Regions from separate parts of the Paenibacillus sp. MABNR03 genome, predicted to be linked through region 2. Evidence: a T-box and tRNA genes for the amino acid it is inferred to sense, from the RefSeq annotation. Region 2 holds a T-box; the other regions hold tRNA genes.
What was found. The T-box of region 2 lies ahead of leuS (leucine--tRNA ligase). A T-box ahead of a tRNA ligase gene usually reads a tRNA of that ligase, here a tRNA-Leu.

Region 1 (7,832 bases), on a different contig from region 2:
CAAACCGTCCTTATATCCGTTAATGTAGGCCTCATGCCGCATCGTCTTATCATCCGTGTTCTCCGAAGGTTCCTCTCCCGTTCCTGTTTCAGGAGCTTCCGAAGGAGTTACCGGAGGCAGTGTGACGGGAGCTGATGGTGCCCCTGGATTGGAAGGTACGGACGGTCCTGGTGGATTTGTCGGATTCGTTGGCCCACCGTTCCCGGCAGCGATTGTAAATTTCAGTTGATCGGTGAGCATAAGCTCACCAGACTTCTTAACCGCTTTCAGCGTGTGTACACCACTTGTCATTCCCGAGATGCTGTATATCTCCTGCTGATTTTTACGACCTTGGCTGTATGTGTCTACCGTTTGGACCAGGTTTCCGTTGATATAGATGTCTACTTCCCCCTGCTGCGGCCCGGTAGGTGAAATCATGCTTATGCCGGTTCCTTTGAAGACATACTCAAATGAATCACCATCTACGGTCGAATAATGAATATCGTTGAGGTAGTCGCCGTCAAAGACAAAGCTAAGTTTCAGCGTGCCGAGCGGCTGCTGGGCAAGATACGACTTTTTCAATGTTACCCGATCACCTGCTGCCTCATAATCGGTCCCCACAACCAGTTCTTGTGATCCGTTCATGATTTTGCTGAAACTTTCCGGCTCCTGTAAAAGCTTCACTTCAATATCTGCCTGCGCAGATTCAGCTTTGTCAAAAATGGCGCTCACCGGCTGAATGATATTGGGGATTTCCACTTTTAGAAAGTCCAGCAGCATGAACCGTCCGGACTTTTTCACAGCTTTTAGTGTGTGCTGTCCATCCGGTAGTCCAGAAATACTGTACACCTTTTGCTGTGCCAATCGTCCTTCACGGTAAGCACTTACCGTTTCCTTGAATTCACCATCCACGTAGATATCCATATCTCCCTGTGAAGGGTCGACTTCCGTATAAAATTGGATGCCCGTTCCGCGGAATTCATACTCAAAATAATCGCCGTTCTGCTCGGCGTAATGCACGTCATCCTGATAGTCACCGAATGCTCTTCCCGTACTGCGTGACCAGTTGCCGCTGTACTTGATGGCGGGATCGTCGTTATTGATCATTGCGAACCGGATTCCTGAAGTATCGCTCACCTTGATTGTCAGCGTCTGCGGATCACCCGAGCTAAATACCACACTTAGCTCTGTTGTTCCCACTGGCAGCTGCGCGAGGTATTGCTTCTTGATCGTTAACGTGTTGTCAACGACCTCGTAGTCATTTTCATCGAGAAGAACCCCGTCTTGTTCCAAGCCTGTCAATACATTGCCGTTCAAGTTTAACGTGATTTTCAGATCCGCTTGTTGCTCCGTTACCTTGTCGAAGTCTGCTGTAGTTGGACTAATCGTACTGTTCTGCCCTCCAGCCTCTTTCTCCTTCGATACCTTGAGCGCATCCAAAAGCATGTACTGGCCCGAATCCTTAACTACCTTCAATGTATGTGTGCCACTGGGCAGATCCGTTTTGCTGTACAGCACCTGCTGAACTTCCCTTTCTCCATCGGTATAAGCACTTACTTGTTCTGCCGCTCCATTATCAAGAATGATGCTCATATCTCCCTGCTCTCCATGTTTCTCTGTCAGCAGCTCAATGCCTGTACCTGTAAACGTGTACTCCAAATAATCCCCGTCTTGTTCCGTATAATGCACATCGTCATTGTAGTCCCCAAAACCTCTGCCGGAATTCGAGTTCCATGAACCCGTGTATTGGATCTCACTATCGTCATCGTTAACGTAGACCACATCGGTAACCGTGGCATTGTTCCCGGAGACGGAAGACGCAGCTGGTTCATCTGCAGCATTCGAATCGCTCGCCGTACCCGGATTCGTGGGTTCCGTGCCCGTAGAATCCTGAATGACTATACTCAAATCCTGTGCACCTTCTAATTGTTCCTTGCCTCCATTGCGCTTCCAATCCCCGTTATAGCGCATGCCCGTATCATCGTCATTCACAGTTGATGTTCCACTCAGTGCTGTTACTTTCAGCATCCGTGAAGCATGAGGCTCCAATAAACCGCTGCTGAATTCCTCGTTAAATGTACCCAGTTCAGAGTGGCTCCACAGATCACGGACCGATGCGGGGCCTTCCAGGCCAATATCACTCCAGTTGACATTGACCTCAGCACTTCGGTTGCCCAGATTAAACAAGGCTACACTGTAGGTCCCATCTCCATTATTGGCATACCATACCTGCTGCTTCGTATCGATCGAGACCGGATGAGCCGGACGCCCAGCCTGATTAACGGCAATCACTTCATCGTTCGTTAGCATTTCCAGTCCATAGCTGTCCAGTCTGGTCATGTCATTTCCTGTATATAAGGGTGCAGAAGAGATCGCCCAGAACGTCATCGCGGTCTTCCGCTCATCCTTAGTGAGCCCATCCATAGAGCCATTGCCAACGTTTAGCGAATCAAAATCGTTCCACCCGCCGGGGCCTGCATCCCGCCACCAAAGCGCTGCGATCGGAAACAGACGTGCAATATTAGCCCACTGCGTCAAACCCACATTACTGTCGTATGCTTCGACATCCCAGTCGATACGCCAGCCGTTGGCGTGTTTTTTCCAGAAATCCACGTAGTTGTGGTCCAGTGCCCATGAAAGCTCGAACCAGATATTATGTCTTGCCAAAGCCTTGGACCAGGCCTCCACATCTCCTCGTGCATCCCGGCTCAAATTGTTGATTCCCGAACCTGGGGTCACACTGTCGAATTTGACAAAGTTAATACCCCACTTGCCCAGAAGATCGGCGATGGAATCGATGTATTTCTGAGCACACGGATTCGAGAAATCAATCTTGTAGGTATAGGCATTCCAGGCATCCATCACCGTGAGCGGCTGGTATGCGATGTCCTGCATCCGGCATGCTCCACCCGTCCCGTAGATCTCCAAATTTTTATTGTACGCATCAATGGATAGTCCAGGGATCAGATAGATCCCGATCTTCTGACCATTGTTATGAACATAGTCAATAACCTCCTGAAATCCGTTCGGATACAGCGCAGCGTTAGGGATCGGTCTTCCGTATTCGTCATTGTCTCCATTCCATCCCGCATCAATGTTGATATATTCATAGCCATGGGCTTGCAGCTTCTCGCGCATGGCATCCGACTGCTTCTTAATGCTCTCTGCGGATATCCATTTCACTGAAGGGTCATACACCTGCATACTGTAACTGCTCCAGCCCATATACGGTTTCTCGGCCAATGCTGCATCCGCCGCTTCGGCTACATGATCTTTTGTTCCTGTAAAACCAAACTGTACTGCTGCCATGATGAACACCAGAAGAACCATTGCCATCCTTTTCCCTATTCGTTTCAAATCATCCCTACCCCCTCTGAAATGTGAATTCAAGTCATTCATGATAGCGCTTTCCTTACGAGAAGAGAATAGTGGATGTACTACTTCCGGGATAGGTACAATTCGGCATTTTGCGTACATTTCACCTTGATTACGGGGCAAATCAGCCATAGAACAGACATTTTTCCTTTTACCTCAGGTATAGACCAAAATGAATTATCTTTTGTTACGCCTCAATCAAGTGGCAAATCCTCAATAGAGTTGGGAGTTCCGTTCCTCAAAAAAGACATAAAAAAAGGTCTCTCGCAGGCGTTAGCCTAACGAGAAACCTTTTCCTCTTATGATGCGGTCGAGAGGACTCGAACCTCCACGGGGGGTTAGCCCACACGGACCTGAACCGTGCGCGTCTGCCAATTCCGCCACGACCGCATATGGTATATCTCCGGGATAATCTATCGCGGCGACAAGAAATAATATATCATGTGGAATTCATAGTGTCAACACTTAAAATAAATGGATATATCACAAAGGCATATAGAGAGCGCTGAAGTCAGAATGACCTCACTTTACATGTCGGAAACGAATCGTCTCTTCTCTTTTTACTCCAATCAAAATATTTGTCCAAATTCTCCCCTGTTGAAACACAAATTACTTTTTTGTCATCATAAATAATCATTCGGAACTACTCTATTCTGCAAAAAGTCTTGAATTCCGTTAACATTGAAGGAGGAAGAAACGTTTGACAATTACGCATTTATGCAATATAGTTTCAAAAGGTTACAAAAACTTAATTATTCAATTGCCGAGTTTCATGTTTGAAAACGGGGGAACCATTTTGGGTGAATTATTCTTATACATAGGAAATATAGGGAACCTTCTACCGAACCCTTAGCTAACTCCGTAGGCATCGAAGGGAGAACATTGATTTTGAAAAAGCTTATCATTTCTATTTTTGGAGCAGCCGTTCTATTTACATCCGGTGCAGCAAGCACTGAGGCAAACAGTATCAACACCGTCGTTAACAGCATGACTGGCATACCTTACAAGTGGGGCGGCACGACGCTGGCCGGTTTTGATTGCTCTGGGTTTATGAGATATATTTTTGAAAAATATAGTATTGAATTACCACGTACATCACAACAGCAAGCCAAAGCAGGTACTCCGGTATCCAAAGCGAATCTGCGGACAGGTGATCTGGTGTTTTTCAACACTTCAGGCAAAGGCATTTCACACACAGGCGTATACATTGGTGGCGGACAGTTCGCTCATGCCTCCAGCAGCAAAGGTGTCAGCATTACCAAATTAGCAAATCCGTATTTTAACACACGTTACGTTACCGCACGCCGGGTAACTGGACAATTTATGTATAACAAGATGCTCGGAAAAATATAAGTTGGACAAAAAACAGGCTCCGGATCAATCCAGGGCCTGTTTTTCTGTCTTGCTATGCTTACTCATTCTCAAGGAGAACCTAGTGCAATGCTTTTTGTACACGCATTGCGCCTTGTGACAGCGCGTGACCGCCACCAACGGCTCCTGCTACCGCTACCGTCTCCATAATTTCCTGGTCGGTTGCACCCTTTGCACGGGCCTCTTCCACATGGTAAAACGTACATACCTCGTTATTGGCAAACAATCCGATTCCGAGAGCAATCAGCTGCTTGGTTTTAGCATCAATGGCACCTGACTGAAAGCATTCCCCGGTAAACTCATGGTACGATTTCACCACCCCAGGCAACGCGTTGCTTAATTCTCCAATCTGATCCTTATAAGCATGAACCTTATCATTCATCAATGTCATGGCTATTGCACATCCTCTCAGCTGATATGTTACCTTCTCGCTGTACCTATCTTCTCTCCCGAGTGGTGCAATTATGCCAAAACATCCATGGTAATTCCATGCATCGGACCGGGTCTCTTTTATTCACTGAGCGGGCTTTGACGCGGTTCGCTAAAGAGCTGATAACGATAGTTACGATCCAACTTGACCACGCGTCTGTTCTGGCGGCGGATGAGCACCTGTTCCCCATCCCAGGCAACGACAATCCCGGTTACATCGTTGGATTCCAGCCCGTCCCGTATCACTCTTACTTTTTCACCCGATAAGCGCAGTGCATCCAATTCTGCATCACTAATCATGTCTATGGCTCCTATGTTCCAAATTTATTTACAAAAAGAGACCTAAATGAAAAGTCATTTAGGTCTCACGTGACTGTATTGGACTGTCATGTCATTCGAAAAATGTCCCGACTGAAAGTTACCGCTGCGCGTGCTCTTTGCTGTCGTTCTTCTCGAACCAAAAATCAAGCACTTTGGCGGACATCACACGTTCTTCAAGGTACTCCACTTGATGCGGTGTAAATTGTTCTTTCCAAGAGAAGGACAACTCTTCGCACAAGCCTACAATTGTCAGCAACTCTGACCAGGCAACATAGCGTTTGTACCAGAAAAATTGAGGATGTTCAATCATATAGGGATAAAGGTCATCGAATTCCGTATGTTTACAATCCAGGGCACGTTCAAAATGAACTTTCGACTCCGCCAGCTTTTCAATAAAGAATTGTTCTGATGCCGGTTGGTTCCCCATGGTGTTGCCTCCTCTCCCTAACATAACCCCATTATAAATGAAATCCGCGGTCATGCAAAGGCATTGTTCAAAAAATAGGCCCTTTTCCTTGAAACTGTCACATTTCGTTATCGTCGAATTGCACGGTCCCATCGTTCAGTGAACGAATGCGCACCAAGGCTTCAACCGGTATGCCCTGTTCGCGGATGGTGCGTGCTCCTGCCTGAAAACATTTCTCGACAACCACGCCGAATCCGACGAGCTCCGCGCCCGAACGCTCGATAATTTTAATGACACCGCGGGCAGCATCTCCGTTGGCGATGATATCGTCTATAAACAAAATACGGTCATTCTCATGAATGTATTCGCGGGATACCATAATATCAGTTACAATCCCTTTGGTAAAGGAAGGTACGCGTTCACAGTAGGCATCAGGATCAGCCAGAAGCGTCTTTTTGCGACGGGCAAATACAAGCGGCACCCCAAGTTCATGAGCGGCGGCAAATGCAACCGGAATCCCTGAAGACTCTACCGTAATGACCCGGGTCACTCCACTTTCACGAAAACGAGCAGCAAACTCGCGCCCCATCTCCATCGTCAAAGCAGGATCAATCTGATGATTCAATAATCCGTCCAGCTTCAGCACCTGATCCGAGATGACTACGCCTTCTTGTAAAATTCGTTGTTTCAATACTTCCATGATTTGACCTCCCAAGCCTATCCTATGAGGTAAAAGTATCATAGATAAGGCTGTCAGTTCAAGCGAAATCGCCTTTCCCCCAACTTTAGCCCGGATAAGGAACGTAAAGCTTCTCCCGATTGTCATGAGTTTCCAGAGTCAAGCATACCTTGTACCATGGTACCCGCATGTCCAAACTATTCAGGGGCCTGAGAGGGGAAACGCATGAAACAGGCATTCCGGGTGCTGCAGATCGCATTTACATACATCGGAACGGTTGTAGGAGCCGGCTTCGCGACAGGGCAGGAAATATTGCAGTTTTTTACCCAGTATGGCAAATGGGCCACCGTCACCATCGGCTTATCCACCATGCTCTTTGTCTGGCTGGGCACCAAAATGATGCTGATCGCCCATGATACGGGCTCCCGCTCTTATGAAGATCTTAATAAGCATTTGTTCGGGCACAAGGCAGGCAAATGGATTACCTGGTTAACACTTTTGATTCTCATTGGTGTAAACAGTGTAATGCTTGCCGGAGCAGGCTCGGTCTTCGTGGAGCATCTTGGACTGCATTACCAGACTGGTTTGATCCTCACGATTGTGGGAACATACCTGCTTCTTGGACGAGGTATCAAAGCCATACTGCAAATGAATAGCATTGTGGTTCCGATGATGCTCCTGTTGTCCTTGCTTATGATTACAAGCACCATACACCATCCTGGTGCTTTACGGTTTATTACGCTGACTACAGATGCCCATCCTGTACAGGTGTGGCTTTCTCCACTATTGTATTCATCCTTCAATCTGGTACTGGCCCAAGCCGTCTTGGTGCCGGTAGGCAATCAGATCCGCAATCGTAACGTGCTGAAGTGGGGCGGTGTATTCGGCGGAATAGGCGTAGGCTTCATGCTTCTTGCCGCCCACTTCGCCATGTCAGCCCAGGTGCCCGGTATCATGCAATTTGAGATTCCAATGGGGAGCATTGCCTTCCAACTTGGATGGGCTGTGCAATCCGTGTATGTAACTCTGATATTCATGGAAATATTCACTACATTCGTCGCAGATATCTATGGCATGACCCTTCAGCTTGGTCAGCACTTGCAAGTCCACCCCAGATTAATAACATTAACCATTATGCTGCTGTGCTACTCACTCAGCCAGTTTGGTTTCAGCTCCCTTTTATCCATTCTGTACCCGATTTTCGGGAGTCTTGCTCTATTCTGGGCCGGAAGGTTGGTAACCGACCGCTGGGGCAGTTTTCGCGCGAGGCAT
Region 2 (7,832 bases):
GTTACGATTTTACCGTTTACTTGGACTACGATCTCCACTTCGGCATCCACCGTCATGGACTCGTCATATTCTGGCCAAGCCACGTAGGAGATTCCTCCCTCGTGTCCAAGTCGGCTCCACAGTTCTTCCGCCATATGTGGTGCCAGTGGTGACAGCAGCTGTACAAAGTTTTCCATTGCTTCACGCGGCAGTGTATCTGCTTTGTAAGCATCGTTGATGAAGATCATCAGTTGGCTGATCGCTGTGTTGAAACGCAGATGCTCCAGGTCATCCGTAACCTTTTTGATCGTTTTGTGAGCGGTGCGTTTGAATTCTTCCGTTCCGCCATCCACAGTGATCTTGTCGTTGATCGCCCCAGTATCCTCGTTAATGAAGAGACGCCATACACGTGACAGGAAGCGGTACATGCCCTCAACCCCGTTCGCATTCCACGGTTTCGTAGCTTCCAAAGGCCCCATGAACATCTCATACAGACGCAATGTATCCGCTCCGAATTCATTCACAATTTCATCCGGGTTAATGACATTGCCACGGGACTTACTCATTTTCTCATTGTTGGTTCCCAAAATCATGCCTTGGTTCACCAGCTTGTGGAACGGCTCTTTGGTACTAACCACGCCCAGATCATACAGCACTTTGTGCCAGAAACGAGCATACAGCAGGTGAAGAACCGCATGCTCGGCTCCTCCGATATAGAGGTCAACCGGCAACCATTGCTGCTGTTTCTCCTGGGAGATCAATTCCTTATCGTTGCGCGGATCGATGAAGCGCAGGTAATACCAGCAGCTGCCCGCCCATTGCGGCATCGTATTGGTCTCGCGGCGTGCCTTCATTCCCGTTTCAGGATCTACCGTATTTACCCAATCCGTTACATTTGCCAGTGGTGATTCTCCCGTACCCGAAGGTTTAATCTGGTCGATATCCGGCAGCAGCAATGGAAGTTGGTCTTCTGGCACGGTTTTCATCGTTCCGTCTTCCAGGTGCAGAATCGGAATCGGCTCTCCCCAGTAACGCTGACGACTGAACAACCAATCGCGCAGGCGGTATGTTGTTTTCCCTTGTCCCTTGCCGTTCTCTTCCAGCCAGGCAATCATTTTTGCAATAGCCTCTTCATTATTCAGTCCGTTCAGGAAGTCGGAATTCACATGCGGTCCGTCTCCGGCATACGCCTCTTGTGTCACGTCTCCACCCTGAATAACTTCAATGATGTCCAGACCAAACTGCTTCGCAAATTCCCAGTCACGACCATCATGACCCGGAACAGCCATAACAGCTCCTGTACCGTATCCTGCCAAAACATAATCCGCAATCCAGATAGGCAGTTTGGCACCATTGACCGGATTGATCGCGTAGGCACCAGTGAATACACCCGTTTTGTCCTTGGCCAAATCTGTGCGTTCCAGATCACTCTTGCGGGAAGCCTGCTCCTGGTAAGCCTTAATGGTTTCACGTTGTTCCGCTGTTGTAATGGCCTCTACCAATTCATGCTCAGGAGCAAGAACGGCGAAGCTGGCACCGAACAGGGTATCCGCACGTGTTGTAAACACCTTGATGACTTCTTCACTGCCCTCAATGGCGAATACAACTTCAGCACCCGTCGATTTACCAATCCAGTTACGCTGCATATCCTTGATGCTTTCGGACCAGTCCAGCTCTTCCAGATCTTCCAGCAAGCGTTCAGCATATTCCGTAATTTTCAGAACCCATTGGCGCATCGGTTTGCGAACAACCGGATGTCCACCACGCTCACTCTTGCCGTCGATAACCTCTTCGTTAGCCAGTACCGTGCCTAGGGCTTCACACCAGTTAACTGGCACTTCATCCACGTATGCCAAGCCTTTTTTGTACAGCTGAATGAAGATCCATTGCGTCCATTTGTAGTATTCCGGGTCTGTTGTGCTAATTTCACGATCCCAGTCATACGAGAAACCGAGGGACTTAATTTGACGACGGAAGTTGTCGATGTTCCGGAAAGTGATCTCCCGTGGATGCTCTCCCGTGTCCAATGCATGCTGTTCTGCAGGCAGACCAAAAGCATCCCAACCCATTGGATGAAGCACGTTGTAACCGCGCATACGTTTGAAACGTGAAACGATGTCCGTTGCCGTATAACCTTCCGGGTGACCTACGTGCAAACCTGAACCGGATGGATAAGGAAACATATCCAATGCATAAAACTTCGGTTTACCCGGATCCTCACCCGTTTTAAACGTTTTGTTTTCGTCCCAGTACTGCTGCCAACTTTTCTCCATAACCTGCGGCTGGTAGCCGTGCTTCGGCTGGTGATTCTCACTCATCTATTGTTCCTCCTCTTGGTTATTCACATTTATTGCAACAAAAAAACCTCAGCATCCCGTAGCGTTTGCAGCGCTAGGGACGAGAGGTTGAATTCCCGTGGTACCACCCTAGTTAGCGGACGAACGTGCTTCGTCATCCACTCCCTTTGGACCTGTAACGGCGGTTAACCGATGCGGATTTCCATTCCTGAACGAATGCTGCCATTCAAACACAGGATGGTGTAATCACCGCATTTCTCCAAGGCGAGTTCGTGAAATACTGTCAATCGGCTTGCACCAACCGCCGACTCTCTGTCATGTACAGGACCCACTACTGTTCCTTATCATCGAAATATGTATACAATATCGGGAACATTATATAAAAAAGCAAGACCAAAGTCAATATTACGCGCTGCGTTGACTATAAATGGTACTGTTCAACAGCATTCGCTCAGGATAAACGAAATCGATCGATTCCTTCTTCCAAGTTATTAATCGTCCACTGAATGTGTTCCTGATTATCATACTGCCGGTATGAGCATTCAATCCTGAGCACGAGGTCAAAATACAGATCGTATAAACTTCTTCGTTTTCGTTCACTATCGGTTGTTATAGCCCTCCCGTAACCCTTCACAAATCCCGGTGTATAATTAAAATGACTGAAGTAGTGCTCCATAAGTGGATCTGCCCAGAGTGACCGCTCAAAATCAATAATGGCCGTAATCCGCCCTTGTTCCACAAAAACATTGCCATCCCACAGATCCCAGTGGACGAGCACAGCTTCCTTGACATCATCCAGCACATCGGACTTCTCCAAAATTAATACCTTAAGATCATCATAATCAACGGGGACGCCAGCCTCTTGTCCATCAGTGAGCAAGTCATCCATCAGACTCAGAAATGCTTCCTTCCAGGTGGTGTACTTCGGTTTCTTCTCCGAAAAGTAACCAAATTTCTCACCTTTGATCTCATTTATTCGGCGATTTAAAGCACCAAGCTGCTGTTCAATCCTTTCCTGTTCTGCCGCATTATACTGATCTTTGACCTTGTTGTAGGGAGTGCCTGGCATATAATCCATAATAAAATACTCCGCCGGAGCAATACTGCGTGTGGAATCATGCGCCAAGACGCGGGGAACGGGCACATCTTTGAGTTCCTCTACGAGCCGAAGTGCCTGCACTTCGGCAATCATCAGATCCTGTTCACAGCGCATGGGTTTATTTATCGCAGAAGGGGCTATTTTGAGCACGACCACCTTGCCATTGCTTAGCGTCATAAAATAGGCATGGTTGGCCCAACCATCAATCATTTCCTTATAATCTTTGATGTCTGTGTTAAAATGCTGTTTGGCAATTCCGTTTAGTTGTTCAGAAGTCAGCCTTGTTTTATATGTACTTTCCATTGTGCACCGCCTAAATCAAATTACAATTCCTACCCACCAAGCTAAGGGAAAGCGTTTTCCATCTATCCATTATGGCTCCCTTCCGCCCTGCTGACAATGCCTTTTATCACGAAAATCAAGAAAAAAAACCGCCCTTATCATCATAAGGGCAGTTTCCATATGCAATCCTATTTCACCGCAACATAAAACAGCCGCTGTGCGCCTTTTCCAGCTTCTTTCCACTCAAAATCAGCATATACGCGGACATCTCTGAAGCCAGCCTTCGTCAGCTCCAGTCTCATCCAATCCGGATCATATGCACGCTGAACATGAACCTCTTCAAATCGCTGATACATGTCCTTGCTGCCATCATCCACTCTGGAAAAGATACTCAGATGATGTTCAATCTCACACCGATCACGATCCATGTCACAGGTCCAAATATACGATACCGAGCGTTCGTCCAGCACAAAAGGCTGCTCCTCTTCATAGCGAATCAGAGTATCGGGATGATGCACGTCAAACAGAAATGTTCCCTCTGGCTTCAGCATCTCATAGGTTCGCTGGAACGTACGTACGACATCTTCCTTTTCAAGCAGATAATTGATACAGTCACAAAAGGAAATGACCGAATCAACTGGCTCCGGCACCCTCCAGTCCCGCATATCCTGTTGAACCCAGCGGACACTGCCTTCACGATACAATCGATGACCCTGAGGTGTCCCTTCCATCTTGCTTCGTGCAACAGATAACATATCTGCAGACAGGTCAATGCCCGTCACTTCAAAACCCGAGTTTACCAGCGGAATCGTAATTGAGCCCGTTCCACACCCAAGTTCGGCGACACTCTTAGGCATGCCATGCTGCTCCCACGCTGTTCTTGCAAACCTTATCCAGTCCGGATAAGGCATATCTTCCATTAATTCATCGTACACATAAGCAAATTTACGGTAAGACATGTCAGGCACCGCACTTTCAATTTCATTTTCCGATTCCAAAAGAAAAAGCAGGGGCGTCCGGAGTTCACCCAGCCTTGCCCTGCCCTTCCTCAATTTAATATGACGTTAACGACTATTTGCCTTCATTCGAATCTTTGGGAGCCGACTCCGACAAGTACGTCCAGTTTTCCTTCTGCGTCACCAGTCCGTCTTTCATTAGCTTGCCCAGGGCACGCTTGAAAGCAGATTTGCTGATCCCAAAGCGCTGCTTGATAATATCCGGCGGAGTTGCATCCGAATAAGGCATCCCGCCCGTAGGGCGCTCTTTCATGAACGCGAGCAGCTTGTCTGCATCTTCGTTACGGCCAACCTCTTTGCGAGGGGACATTGCCAAATTGACACGTCCGTCTTCACGAACCAGCGTTACCCGACATTTCACTTTTTCGCCAAGGCGCAGCATCCGGTTACGTTCGGAGGAATGGATCATGCCGATGGCACCAAAGCCAAGCACTCCACCTTCAACGAGCACAAATGTACCCATCTGCAGCGGCTTGTACACTGTAGCTTCAACCCATTCATTCAACCACGATGTTGGAGCGTGGAACGACAGCGGCGCAAGCTCGCGTTCTCCGGCCAATTTGGCGCGAAGACGTCCTTGCTTGTCATGTTCCATAATCACAAAAACTTCATCGCCGACTTGAGGACGCAGCTCTTCCAGTTCGGGCAATTCACGGATCGGGAGCAGCAATTGCCGCCCAAGTCCCATCTCGAGGAAACAGCCGAGGCGTGGATGAATATCGGCCACGACCAGCCGTTCCATTTCACCGAGTGTGAGATATGGTTTTTTCATTGTCGCTGCCAAACGGTCCTCTGTATCAAAGAACAAAAAGACCTCCAGCGTTTCTCCAATTTTAACGTCCCGTGTAAGTTCCGTATAATGGAGCAGTACATCTTCCGATCCCGTCGTCAAAAAATAGCCAAACGGAGATACTTCACGGTCAACCGGCAAAGAGACGACCGTTCCTGCAATCAAACTCATACCGTTTCCACCACTTTGGCGTCAGACCACAGGCGCTCAATGTTGTAATACTCTCGCTCGTCCCGATGGAAAATATGCACAACCACGTCGCCCATATCCATCAGGACCCAACGTGCGGAATCCATGCCCTCGATACCTTTGATGTTCACACCAGCCGCATGCGCCTGTTTGCGAATCTCCGTTGCAATGGATTGTACCTGTGTATCGGAATTCCCGTGACAGATCACAAAATAGTCTGCTACCAGCGAGATACCAACCAGATCCAGTGCTACAATGTTGGATGCTTTTTTATCGTCAGCGGCAGTTACCGCCATATTCATAAGTTCTTTCGATGATAATGTCATGAACCAACCTCCATATTTTATAAATGTGCAATCAGATCGTTCCGCGATAACATGGTCAGCGGATATATAACCCGGCGCTGCGAGATCAGCAAGCTGATCGTGGAGTCAAAGCCTGCAATAAGCCCCTCCTCCAAACTACGCTCCGCTTGTTCCCGAATGTGCTCAACCCCAGGGAAATCTCTTCCTGGTTCGATGTAGTCAGCAAGACAAACCACCTTATCCAGCAGACTCATCCCTACACGGCCTGAAGTATGCCAGCGGATCGCATTAATAATCTCCGGATCATCAACACCATAATCACGCTGTGCAATAAAGGCACCTACTTCAGAGTGCCAGAGCTGCTTGTCATGCTGCAAGAGTTCTTCGTTCAATCCGTTCTCACGGATGACTGCTTCCATCTCGGATACCGGCCAGTATTTGGCGACATCATGCAAAATGGCTGCCAGGTCGGCTTTCACCGGATCTGCACCATACTTATCCGCCAACTGGACTGCTTTTTCCATCACGCCAAGCGTGTGCTTCCAGCGCTTCTCCGGCATCTGACCTGAAACGGCCTGAATCAATTCTTCACGGCTTAGTTCCATATAAACCGCTCCTTACAATATATTGATGAACTGCATCAGGGATCATGAACCGCACCGAATGTCCCTTCGCGAGTCTTCTCCGAACAGCTGTGGATGATATATCCACCAAGGGCATCTCCGCCAGTAAAACACTGTCCTGCAATTCCTCGGGGAGATCATCCAGATGTAACTGAAACCCTGGCCGACCCACACCGATAAAGGTTAATTTAGCTGCCAGTTCTTCAATCTGTTCCCACTTCGGAAGATAGTTCACCATGTCCGCTCCGATGATGAAGTAAAATTCATGCTCCGGATAACGGCGCCACAATTCCTTCATCGTATCAATCGTATAGGATACCCCGCCGAGCTCCATTTCGATGTCCAGCACTTCATATTGCTCAACACCCTTCACTGCGGCTTCCGTCATATCAAGACGCTGCTGTCCCGAAGCTCCGGCTCCGCGTTTATGCGGCGGAACATGAGACGGCATGAACCAGATCTCGTCAAGTGCATGAGCATCTCTTGCAGCTTCGGCTGCGAGCAGATGCCCCATATGGATCGGATCAAACGTCCCGCCCATGATGCCAATCTTCACCCGTGTCACCGCCTAAGGAAGTTCGATTTGTTTGTTGTCGCGTGATTCCTTGTACAGGATGATCGTGCTGCCGATAATCTGCACCAGTTCGCTTCCGGTTTCCCGAGCGACTTCTTCAGCGATCTCATTTTTATCATCCAGACAATTGTTCAGCACTTGCACTTTCATCAATTCACGCTTCTCGATCGCATCTTCGATATGACGGAACAGATGCTCATTTGTGCCCCCTTTACCGATCTGAAACACAGGGGTCAGATGATGTGCTTGTGAGCGCAAGAAGCGCTTTTGTTTACCGTTTAACATGAATACTCCATAACTCCTTATGCTCGGCAGGTCTCGGCAACAGAACTCAACGTCTGTCTGGACCTGACCGTTCAATTATATTTTTCATTTCATAAAACTATCCAATACAGCACGTCTCATGGTCTCTACTGGCGCAGGAATTCCAAGCCAGTGCTCAAATGCGACCGCGCCCTGATACACAAACATGCCGAGACCGCCATGTACAACACATCCACGCATACGGGCTTCACGAAGCAAGCGTGTCTCCAGTGGATTATAGATCAGATCACTCACAGCCGTACCTTCCCGAATCAGCTCGGGATTCACAGGAACATCGTCCACATGGGGATGCATGCCTGCTGCCGTTGTGTTAATGACGATATCGGCTGAGGCTAACACAGCTGCAGCTTCATC
Region 3 (7,832 bases), on a different contig from region 2:
TGCCACTCTATCCGCCGAATAAAATATCCAAAATCGTTCCCACCTGACCCTGTTTTTTACCCTTTAACACATCCGGGTCGAATACCTCCACATAACCACAGGAAGAACAGGCTACAAACAAATAGTGATTATGCTGAATGTCGAACATTTTGCTAAGGCCGGCTCCCGACATGGACACTTCCTTGATATTGCAATCTGTTCCCCGACATTTCGTACATACAAACCTTCGCTCAATCATCTCTTCAATACTCATTTGCGTTCCCCCTTTTCAGATGCCTGGCATGGAGCAAGAGTATAATTATGTAAAAGAGTACGCGATCTGACCTGCAATCTCCTGCATTTCATTTGAAATATAAAATACAAAACCCTGCCGTTTGCCAGCAGGGCTTGTACCGTATACAGGTATCCCATGATAGCCTGCTTAATATATCTTGCTTTTTACTCCAGCGAGTACAGGTTTAGACAACGTTTAATACAACGTCGATGTTGCCACGTGTGGCTTTGGAATACGGGCAAAAATCATGAGCTTTGCGAGCCAGATCCTCTGCCTGACTGTGGTCGACACCTGGCATGCTTACATCCAGACGAACCGACAGCTGAAATCCATCATCTGCAGGGTCTTTTCCAATGGATACATTACTTGTTACAACCACATCTTCCAGTTTTACGCCAGCCTTGCGCGCTACGTTTGCAAGAGCACTTTCGTAACATGCACCATATCCCGCTGCAAAGAGCTGCTCAGGGTTCGTACCTTCTCCACCGGAGCCGCCCAGCTCTTTTGGCATTTTGAGATCGTGTTTGAGCACACCATCCGATGATGTCACTGAACCCGTACGTCCACCTTTGACTGTTGCTGTTGCTGTATATAAAGCTTCCATTAGAAATCTCTCCTTCACTCCAATATTTTTGCTGCCTACACTTCAATTTAAACTTCTGGCTCATTTTGAAACGTTTGCTGGTTACAATCAGTTTCTGCATCCGTGCCCTTTTCATGCATCTGCCTTCCATCTCGATATCGTCATATATTATTTGGGGCATAAATTTGTAAACTTCCCAAGGTTGGGTAATATACTAAAGGCCGTTTCCCTTTTCAGTTCATTTTGTCCATCTACATAAAAGTTGCACTAGACAAAAATTATTGAATGAGTACAATGTAAGTAACGACATATATTTTCAGACATATCAAATGAAAGCTTCCCGCCTTCATCCTCGGAATATCAATACAATCAATATTAAAAAGTCAGGTGATTATGCATGAGCAAAAAAAATCCATTCAACTCTGCTTCGGCTGAGCCGTTGGCTGCAGCAGGCATGGCTCCTTCACTCGGGGAAGCCCACAGCTCCATGAAGGTTCCGAAAAACGCCGCCTGGTGGAAAAAATTCCTCGCCTTTGTCGGCCCCGGTTATCTGGTCGCTGTTGGTTATATGGACCCGGGTAACTGGGCAACAGATATTGCCGGTGGTTCACAATTCGGCTATACCCTTTTATCCGTCATTTTGATCTCAAATCTTATGGCAGTGGTACTGCAGTCACTCGCTGGCAAGCTCGGTATTGTTACAGGACGGGATCTGGCTCAGGCTTGCCGCGAGCGGTTCAGTATGCCGGTTGTTATGATGTTATGGGTTTTGTGTGAACTGGCCATTGCAGCTACCGATCTGGCCGAGGTCATCGGTTCAGCCATCGCGCTGAAGCTGCTGTTCAACATCCCCATGTTATACGGCGTCATTATTACGGCCGTGGATGTCCTGCTTATCCTTTTGCTGCAAAATAAGGGATTTCGCGCATTGGAAACGTTGGTTATCGTGCTGATGGCAACCATTGCCCTGTGCTTCGGGATTGATCTGTTCCTTGCCAAACCGGATATGGGCGGAGTACTCACCGGATTTGTACCAAGTGCCGAGATACTGCAAAATCCAGCGATGCTCTATATCGCCATCGGTATTATCGGAGCAACGGTCATGCCGCATAATCTGTATTTGCATTCTTCCATCGTACAGACTCGTCAGATCGAACAGACGCCTCAAGGAAAAAGAGAAGCTATCCGGTACTCCACCATGGATTCAACCATCGCGTTGACGCTGGCCCTGTTTATTAACGCAGCCATACTCATCGTGTCCGCAGCTGTATTTCATAGTGCAGGCATGACTCAGGTTGCTGAGATCACAGATGCTTACCACCTGCTTACACCACTGCTGGGCACGACCATTGCAAGCATCCTGTTTGGTGTCGCCCTGCTGGCGTCAGGTCAGAACTCTACACTAACAGGCACACTCTCCGGACAGATTGTCATGGAAGGTTTCCTGAACATTCGGATTCCGGCTTGGCTGCGCCGCTTGGTGACCCGATTAATTGCCATCATCCCTGCTGTTATTGTGACCGCCATCGCCGGGGAGCACGGAACGGAAGAATTGCTGATATTGAGCCAGGTGATCCTATCGTTGCAGCTGCCATTTGCGGTCATTCCACTCGTGATGTTCACAAGTGACAAAAAAAGCATGGGGGCATTCGCCAACAAACTGTGGCTCAAAATCGTCTCCTGGATCATCGCTGCCGTGATCGTTATCCTAAATGTCTATCTGATCATCCAGACCATTATGCTGTTCTAATAAGAGGGAACAGGGTCCCGGTAGCCGGATGTCAACTCAAAAAAGGCTGATCTCCTCAAGTAGCTATACTTGAAGCGATCAGCCTTTTATAATGCCGTACATTTGCCTTGTCCACAATTTGATGACGCTCGCTAGGCTTCTATAAATATACTTTACCCGCTATTCTTCATTAGACACGAGTAAAGGAATTAGCTGTTCCAAACTTTCGATCGTCCAGTCCGCGTGCTCCTGACCCTCCAGTTCAGGCTGAAACCGTCCATAACCCTGCAGGATCCGAATTGTTCGCATCCCCAGCTTCTTGGCAGGAATGATATCGTTATCAATCCGGTCTCCAATCATTACAGCTTCCCCGGGCTCGCATCCAGCCTGTTTCAGGGCCACTGCATACAGCTCCGGGTCCGGCTTGGATACGCCTTCTTCTGCCGAACAGGCCAGTACATCGACGTACCTGCGCAAACCATAACTCTCCAGTCGCTCAGCTGTCCCCGGGCTCTGGTTGGCAATAATGCCAATCCGATAATGGCGTGACAACTCCTTCAGCACAGCATCAGCAGCAGCGAAAGGCTTCTCCAGCTCCTTCCGGAACTTCAGCTTCTCCTGAATCTGCTCCCTATGACGTTCATCACTAATTAATGTCCGAATCGCTACCTTCATGGGCCACTGCTCATATTTACGGTAACAGGAGGCGAATATCTCTCGCACCATCTCAATCTTCACCGGATATCCAAGTGAACAGGCTTCTCTTACGAACTGCCCGATAATATCATCTACCGGCTCCCATTCGTCTACCAACGTGTCTCCTACATCAAAAAACAACCACTTTAATCCACGTACATCCGGCACGCCTATTCCTCCTTGTTAGCCATGAACGCAACCTTGATCAATAAAAAAGAAGACCCATCATCATGCATGAGTCTCCTCAGAATTCCATTTTTCCATAAATTCAATTATAACAGGCACCTCACACCGGATCAATCGGCAGTCATCACATTAACCATTGAGCAAAAAGCCAACCTCTCCATTGAGGGAATATACAATCCGGTCTGCTCCCATTCCACGGTAAATCCCTTTGGGATGGCTCTGTTCGGTGATCACGCATAGCGATTTCGAGGTCCATGAACGGCAGATCTGCAAATACCTGCAGGTCAGGTTCAGACTGTTCTCAAAAATAAAAACGTTGCCTACGCTGGACTGCGGCAGAAACCATTTCTGCGCTTCCGCAGTATTCATGCGGATCACGTTCTCCACTCCGATTCTCCGGAGTTTCCGCTCTTCCCCTGCACTGTTGGTCAGAACGGCAAACGACATTTTTTTGTACATCAAAAGCTTGATAAACTTGCGCCCCGCTTCATTCGGTGCAGTTACTAAAATCATCTCATTATCCATCATTCGTTCCTCCCTTGGCGTGAAAAGACAACAAAAAAGAAGCGTGGGGGACCAAGGCCTCCCCGAACGCTTCTTAAATAACCCATGACGAAGACGCCATGAATATGCGTACGGCTTGTTGCCTCTCCCTTTAACGCTTACGAGGTTAGCTGACGGATTCGGGCGCGAGAGTCGCCCTATTTCCGGCTTGCACCGAAAAATTCACCCCATGGACCAGCTGCATTGCACAGCCATTCCGATTGGTTCCCCCGTTTCCCACCCATGAATGAATGGAAACTCAGCGATTAAAACATCGTTCCAGTTTCGTGTATTGATCAGAGCGATATTATCGTTTGTTTCGTTTTTCATGTTAAGTTTAATTGAAATAGAAATTACGATATGAATCATACACCCGCGCCATGTTGGTGTAAAGTCTGTACAGATCACCGAAATGACGAATTTATGCCATTACTTATTAATAATAGCGCTTACAACATTCCCATTCTCCATCCATCTCGATAAAGCTCACTAATTCTCGTCTTTATGAAAAATGTCTGGAATTTAAGGATCATTTAAACATCCAATAAAGGGGAAATATCTTTTTATTAATTTTGCATTATCTAATTGTAAACAATATAATATAAGTATACGAATAATGAACTCAACTATTATTATATGGAGGCGATACATCATAACCGTTTATGACTACAAAGTCACCACCCTTCGGGGACAGGAAGTGGAAATGTCCGAATATCGCAACAAGGTGCTGCTGATTGTAAATACGGCGAGCAAATGCGGACTGACCCCGCAATTTGAAGGTCTGCAGGAACTCTACGACAAATTCAAAGATCGTCAGTTTGAAGTATTGGGATTTCCGAGTAACCAGTTCGCCCAGGAAAAAGGATCATCCGATGATATTGCCGAGTTTTGCCAGATGAATTACGGTGTAAGCTTTCCCATGTTTGAGAAAATCGACGTGAACGGCTCAAGCGCTCATCCTCTCTTCCAACATCTGACTACAGAAGCACCGGGACTGCTCGGCTCCAAAGCCATCAAATGGAACTTTACCAAATTCCTTGTCGATCAGGACGGACGTGTCGTGAAGCGTTATGCTCCAAAAACGACTCCTGACCAAATTCAGGCAGATATCGAGAAGTTGTTGAAATAAAGGCACCACACAGCGGCCATCATCAGCACAGAACCCCAGGAAGTCAGGTTCTACTGGGGATGGCCTTTTTTACGCTATCTACAAACGCAAAAAAAAGAGGCTTTCCTCCATCGGAAAACCTCTTCTTATCGTACTTTATGATGCGGTCGAGAGGACTCGAACCTCCACGGGCATACGCCCACTACCCCCTCAAGATAGCGTGTCTGCCATTCCACCACGACCGCATGTCGTAAATAATCGGCAACAAAAATGATTATACAGGGTTATGATATAAAAGTAAAGCACTTTCTAAAAAGTGTCATTCTCCTGTGTTTTTTCTCCAAATATCGGTTCTTATCGTCATGATCGCTTACCGATTGCATACATTAAATTTCAAATCATTTTCCATCTATATTCATGTAATTTAGCATCCCAATAAGATGATCTCTCGAGTCCCCATCCCTTTCCCTACATTTACATTACCTAAAAAGTTATGTATGTTAACATTTAAATTGTTTTAACCGAATTCCAAAGATTTTATTGACAAAATACGGATATTTATGTGAATATATATATCATATAATTCGGATTTAAAAGCATAAGAGGAACCAAAAAGGAGTATAAATGTTATTTAATATAACATTTAACGAACGTAGGAGGCGAAAGACCGTGAACCGTGGGAATAAGCTGCTCGATTATGTTAAACTGCTTGATTCCTCCATCCAGGTCGGAGGGTTTACCCATTCCTTTGGTATGGATGTGCATATCTCTGAAGGTAGTATTCGAAATGCTGCAGATCTGGAATCCTTTATGCGCTGCCAGCTGCACCCCAGCATTGTTCGACTTGAAGGTATGGCAATCAAGGGCATCTACAGTGCAACAGATCATAACGACACATGGCGAACGGCTCTCATTGACAAATTGGTTCACGTTCAGCGAACTCCTGCTGATCTAAGGGATCAAGCCACCGCCATGGGCAAAAGACTGATCAAGCTGGCCCGGGCTCTTCATCCCTGGATTGAATTCAGCCAGCTCGAACACACCCTTGCCAAATACGAGTCTGTAGGCTGCCTCTCCACTGTTCACGCCTGGATCAACCACCACCTCGAAATCCCCGTCGAGGAAGCGGTCATGGGTTATTTGCACTCAGCCATGAGTGCATGTATATCCGAAGCATCTAAAGTCCTCCCTCTGGATAATGATACTACGCAGGAACTGCTGGTTCGCCTGGCCGCAGACCTGGAGCATGAATGGAATACCGTTAGCGCCTCTGCTGCGGATGGACCGGCACAGCCAACCTCAATGTCCATGAAATCGTTGTTCCCCAGCTTCCATATGCTTGGCGCAGGGCTTCATGCCTACCGGGCCTAACCCCGTTCACCCCAAGACACTCGCTTCCTCACACTTCCTCGGACGATAAAAAAGCACGCAGCAACCTCCTTGCTGACGTGCTTTTTTGTCATTCTCCCTAGTCTTATACACGTTTTTACGTCATTAAATGACACAAAAACACTAAAATTTATCATTTTATAATTGTTACATGACGTAATTACGTATATAATAAGATACACAGCTCGTATCTTCCATTATTTCACACAACCGGAGGCGGGTTGAATACTTCGATAAGGGGTGAACCCTTTTGAACAAAAAGAAACCCGTGACTCCGTTCGGATGGGCCATCAAACGACGCCTGACTGAGCTTCAGATGGATCAAAAAACCTTTTGTGAACAGCACGGCATCCCGCCGTACCGTTTATCCAACCTCATTCATGGCACACGAAAAGCAACCCGGTTCCGAAACCAGGTCGCAGAGCTATTGCAAATTCCGGATGAACTGCGATGACACGCCATTACCATGCCGCCCCTATCCTTTAACTGATTGCCAAGGAGGGCCCATTCATGAGCTACTTTACGACTGACCTGGAAAGATTGTCCTTCCATTCCATACGACATCAACTCATTATCGTCGACCGCAACTGGAGAATCCGCAGCTGCAATACCGCATGGCAAAATGGACTTGGGCAATTGTATTCGGAACAGAATAGATCAGACATCTACCGTTTGTCTTCCGAAACGTTTCATTATCTTCATCTGCTTCAGACATGGGCAGCTTATGAGGAGAGAACGAGAATCGAGGCAATCATCCAGCATTTTGAGAAGACTCAGCACTCCTTTGACCATTGCCATACATACGACATATCCTTGCAATTTGCGAACCTGGACATAAGGTGGTTCCGTCTGGAACTAACGCCTCTGCCCCAGTCAGATCCTTCGCTTCCGATAGAACTTGCCCTGATTGCGCACACAGACATCACGGAGCAGAAGCAGATCGAACAGCAGCTGAAGCAAGCTCTGTCAGAGGTGCGCACACTACGCGGACTGCTTCCCATTTGCGCGGTCTGCAAACAAATCAAGGATGAACAAGACATCTGGAATTCAGTTGAAAGTTACCTGGAGAAACACACGCACGCCGAATTTACGCACGACATCTGTCCAGACTGCATTCGACGCCTATACCCTAAGTACTCCAATATTTTGGACAAACGATCATGACCGGGACCAGACACACTCCGGTTTATACCGACAGATGGTGTTCAAATTGAGACATATCCAGTTCCTTCGGTGAACCTTGCAATGCAATTGCACCTTTGTCCATGACGTAGATATAATCCGCAGCACCGCGCACAAAGTCGATGCTCTGTTCAACGAGCAG

Region 1: it encodes a tRNA-Leu, which carries the amino acid that the T-box ahead of leuS (leucine--tRNA ligase) is inferred to sense. The anticodon was not compared.
Region 3: it encodes a tRNA-Leu, which carries the amino acid that the T-box ahead of leuS (leucine--tRNA ligase) is inferred to sense. The anticodon was not compared.

What each region holds. Positions count from the first base shown of each region.
Region 1 covers NZ_JBCIYR010000001.1:5,970-13,801, reverse strand. Annotated here, with positions in the region: gene AAIH57_RS00070 (X2-like carbohydrate binding domain-containing protein) at 1-3,336, opposite strand, end outside; tRNA gene AAIH57_RS00065 (tRNA-Leu) at 3,660-3,744, opposite strand; cyclic di-AMP (ydaO/yuaA leader) riboswitch at 4,106-4,237, shown strand; gene AAIH57_RS00060 (C40 family peptidase) at 4,243-4,707, shown strand; gene AAIH57_RS00055 (carboxymuconolactone decarboxylase family protein) at 4,787-5,116, opposite strand; gene AAIH57_RS00050 (hypothetical protein) at 5,236-5,454, opposite strand; gene AAIH57_RS00045 (hypothetical protein) at 5,573-5,902, opposite strand; gene AAIH57_RS00040 (xanthine phosphoribosyltransferase) at 6,000-6,581, opposite strand; gene AAIH57_RS00035 (YkvI family membrane protein) at 6,786-7,832, shown strand, end outside.
Region 2 covers NZ_JBCIYR010000003.1:392,387-400,218, reverse strand. Annotated here, with positions in the region: gene leuS (leucine--tRNA ligase) at 1-2,297, opposite strand, end outside; T-box leader at 2,370-2,633, opposite strand; gene AAIH57_RS16965 (phosphotransferase family protein) at 2,728-3,678, opposite strand; gene AAIH57_RS16960 (class I SAM-dependent DNA methyltransferase) at 3,846-4,616, opposite strand; gene AAIH57_RS16955 (CvfB family protein) at 4,729-5,634, opposite strand; gene rsfS (ribosome silencing factor) at 5,631-5,978, opposite strand; gene yqeK (bis(5'-nucleosyl)-tetraphosphatase (symmetrical) YqeK) at 5,996-6,562, opposite strand; gene AAIH57_RS16940 (nicotinate-nucleotide adenylyltransferase) at 6,546-7,136, opposite strand; gene yhbY (ribosome assembly RNA-binding protein YhbY) at 7,149-7,439, opposite strand; gene aroE (shikimate dehydrogenase) at 7,524-7,832, opposite strand, start outside.
Region 3 covers NZ_JBCIYR010000002.1:702,093-709,924, reverse strand. Annotated here, with positions in the region: gene AAIH57_RS11785 (zinc ribbon domain-containing protein) at 8-253, opposite strand; gene AAIH57_RS11780 (organic hydroperoxide resistance protein) at 459-878, opposite strand; gene AAIH57_RS11775 (Nramp family divalent metal transporter) at 1,312-2,607, shown strand; gene AAIH57_RS11770 (HAD family hydrolase) at 2,767-3,450, opposite strand; gene AAIH57_RS11765 (hypothetical protein) at 3,598-3,996, opposite strand; cyclic di-AMP (ydaO/yuaA leader) riboswitch at 4,113-4,286, opposite strand; gene AAIH57_RS11760 (glutathione peroxidase) at 4,664-5,140, shown strand; tRNA gene AAIH57_RS11755 (tRNA-Leu) at 5,282-5,364, opposite strand; gene AAIH57_RS11750 (urease accessory protein UreF) at 5,789-6,490, shown strand; gene AAIH57_RS11745 (XRE family transcriptional regulator) at 6,759-6,962, shown strand; gene AAIH57_RS11740 (hypothetical protein) at 7,019-7,672, shown strand; gene urtE (urea ABC transporter ATP-binding subunit UrtE) at 7,695-7,832, opposite strand, start outside.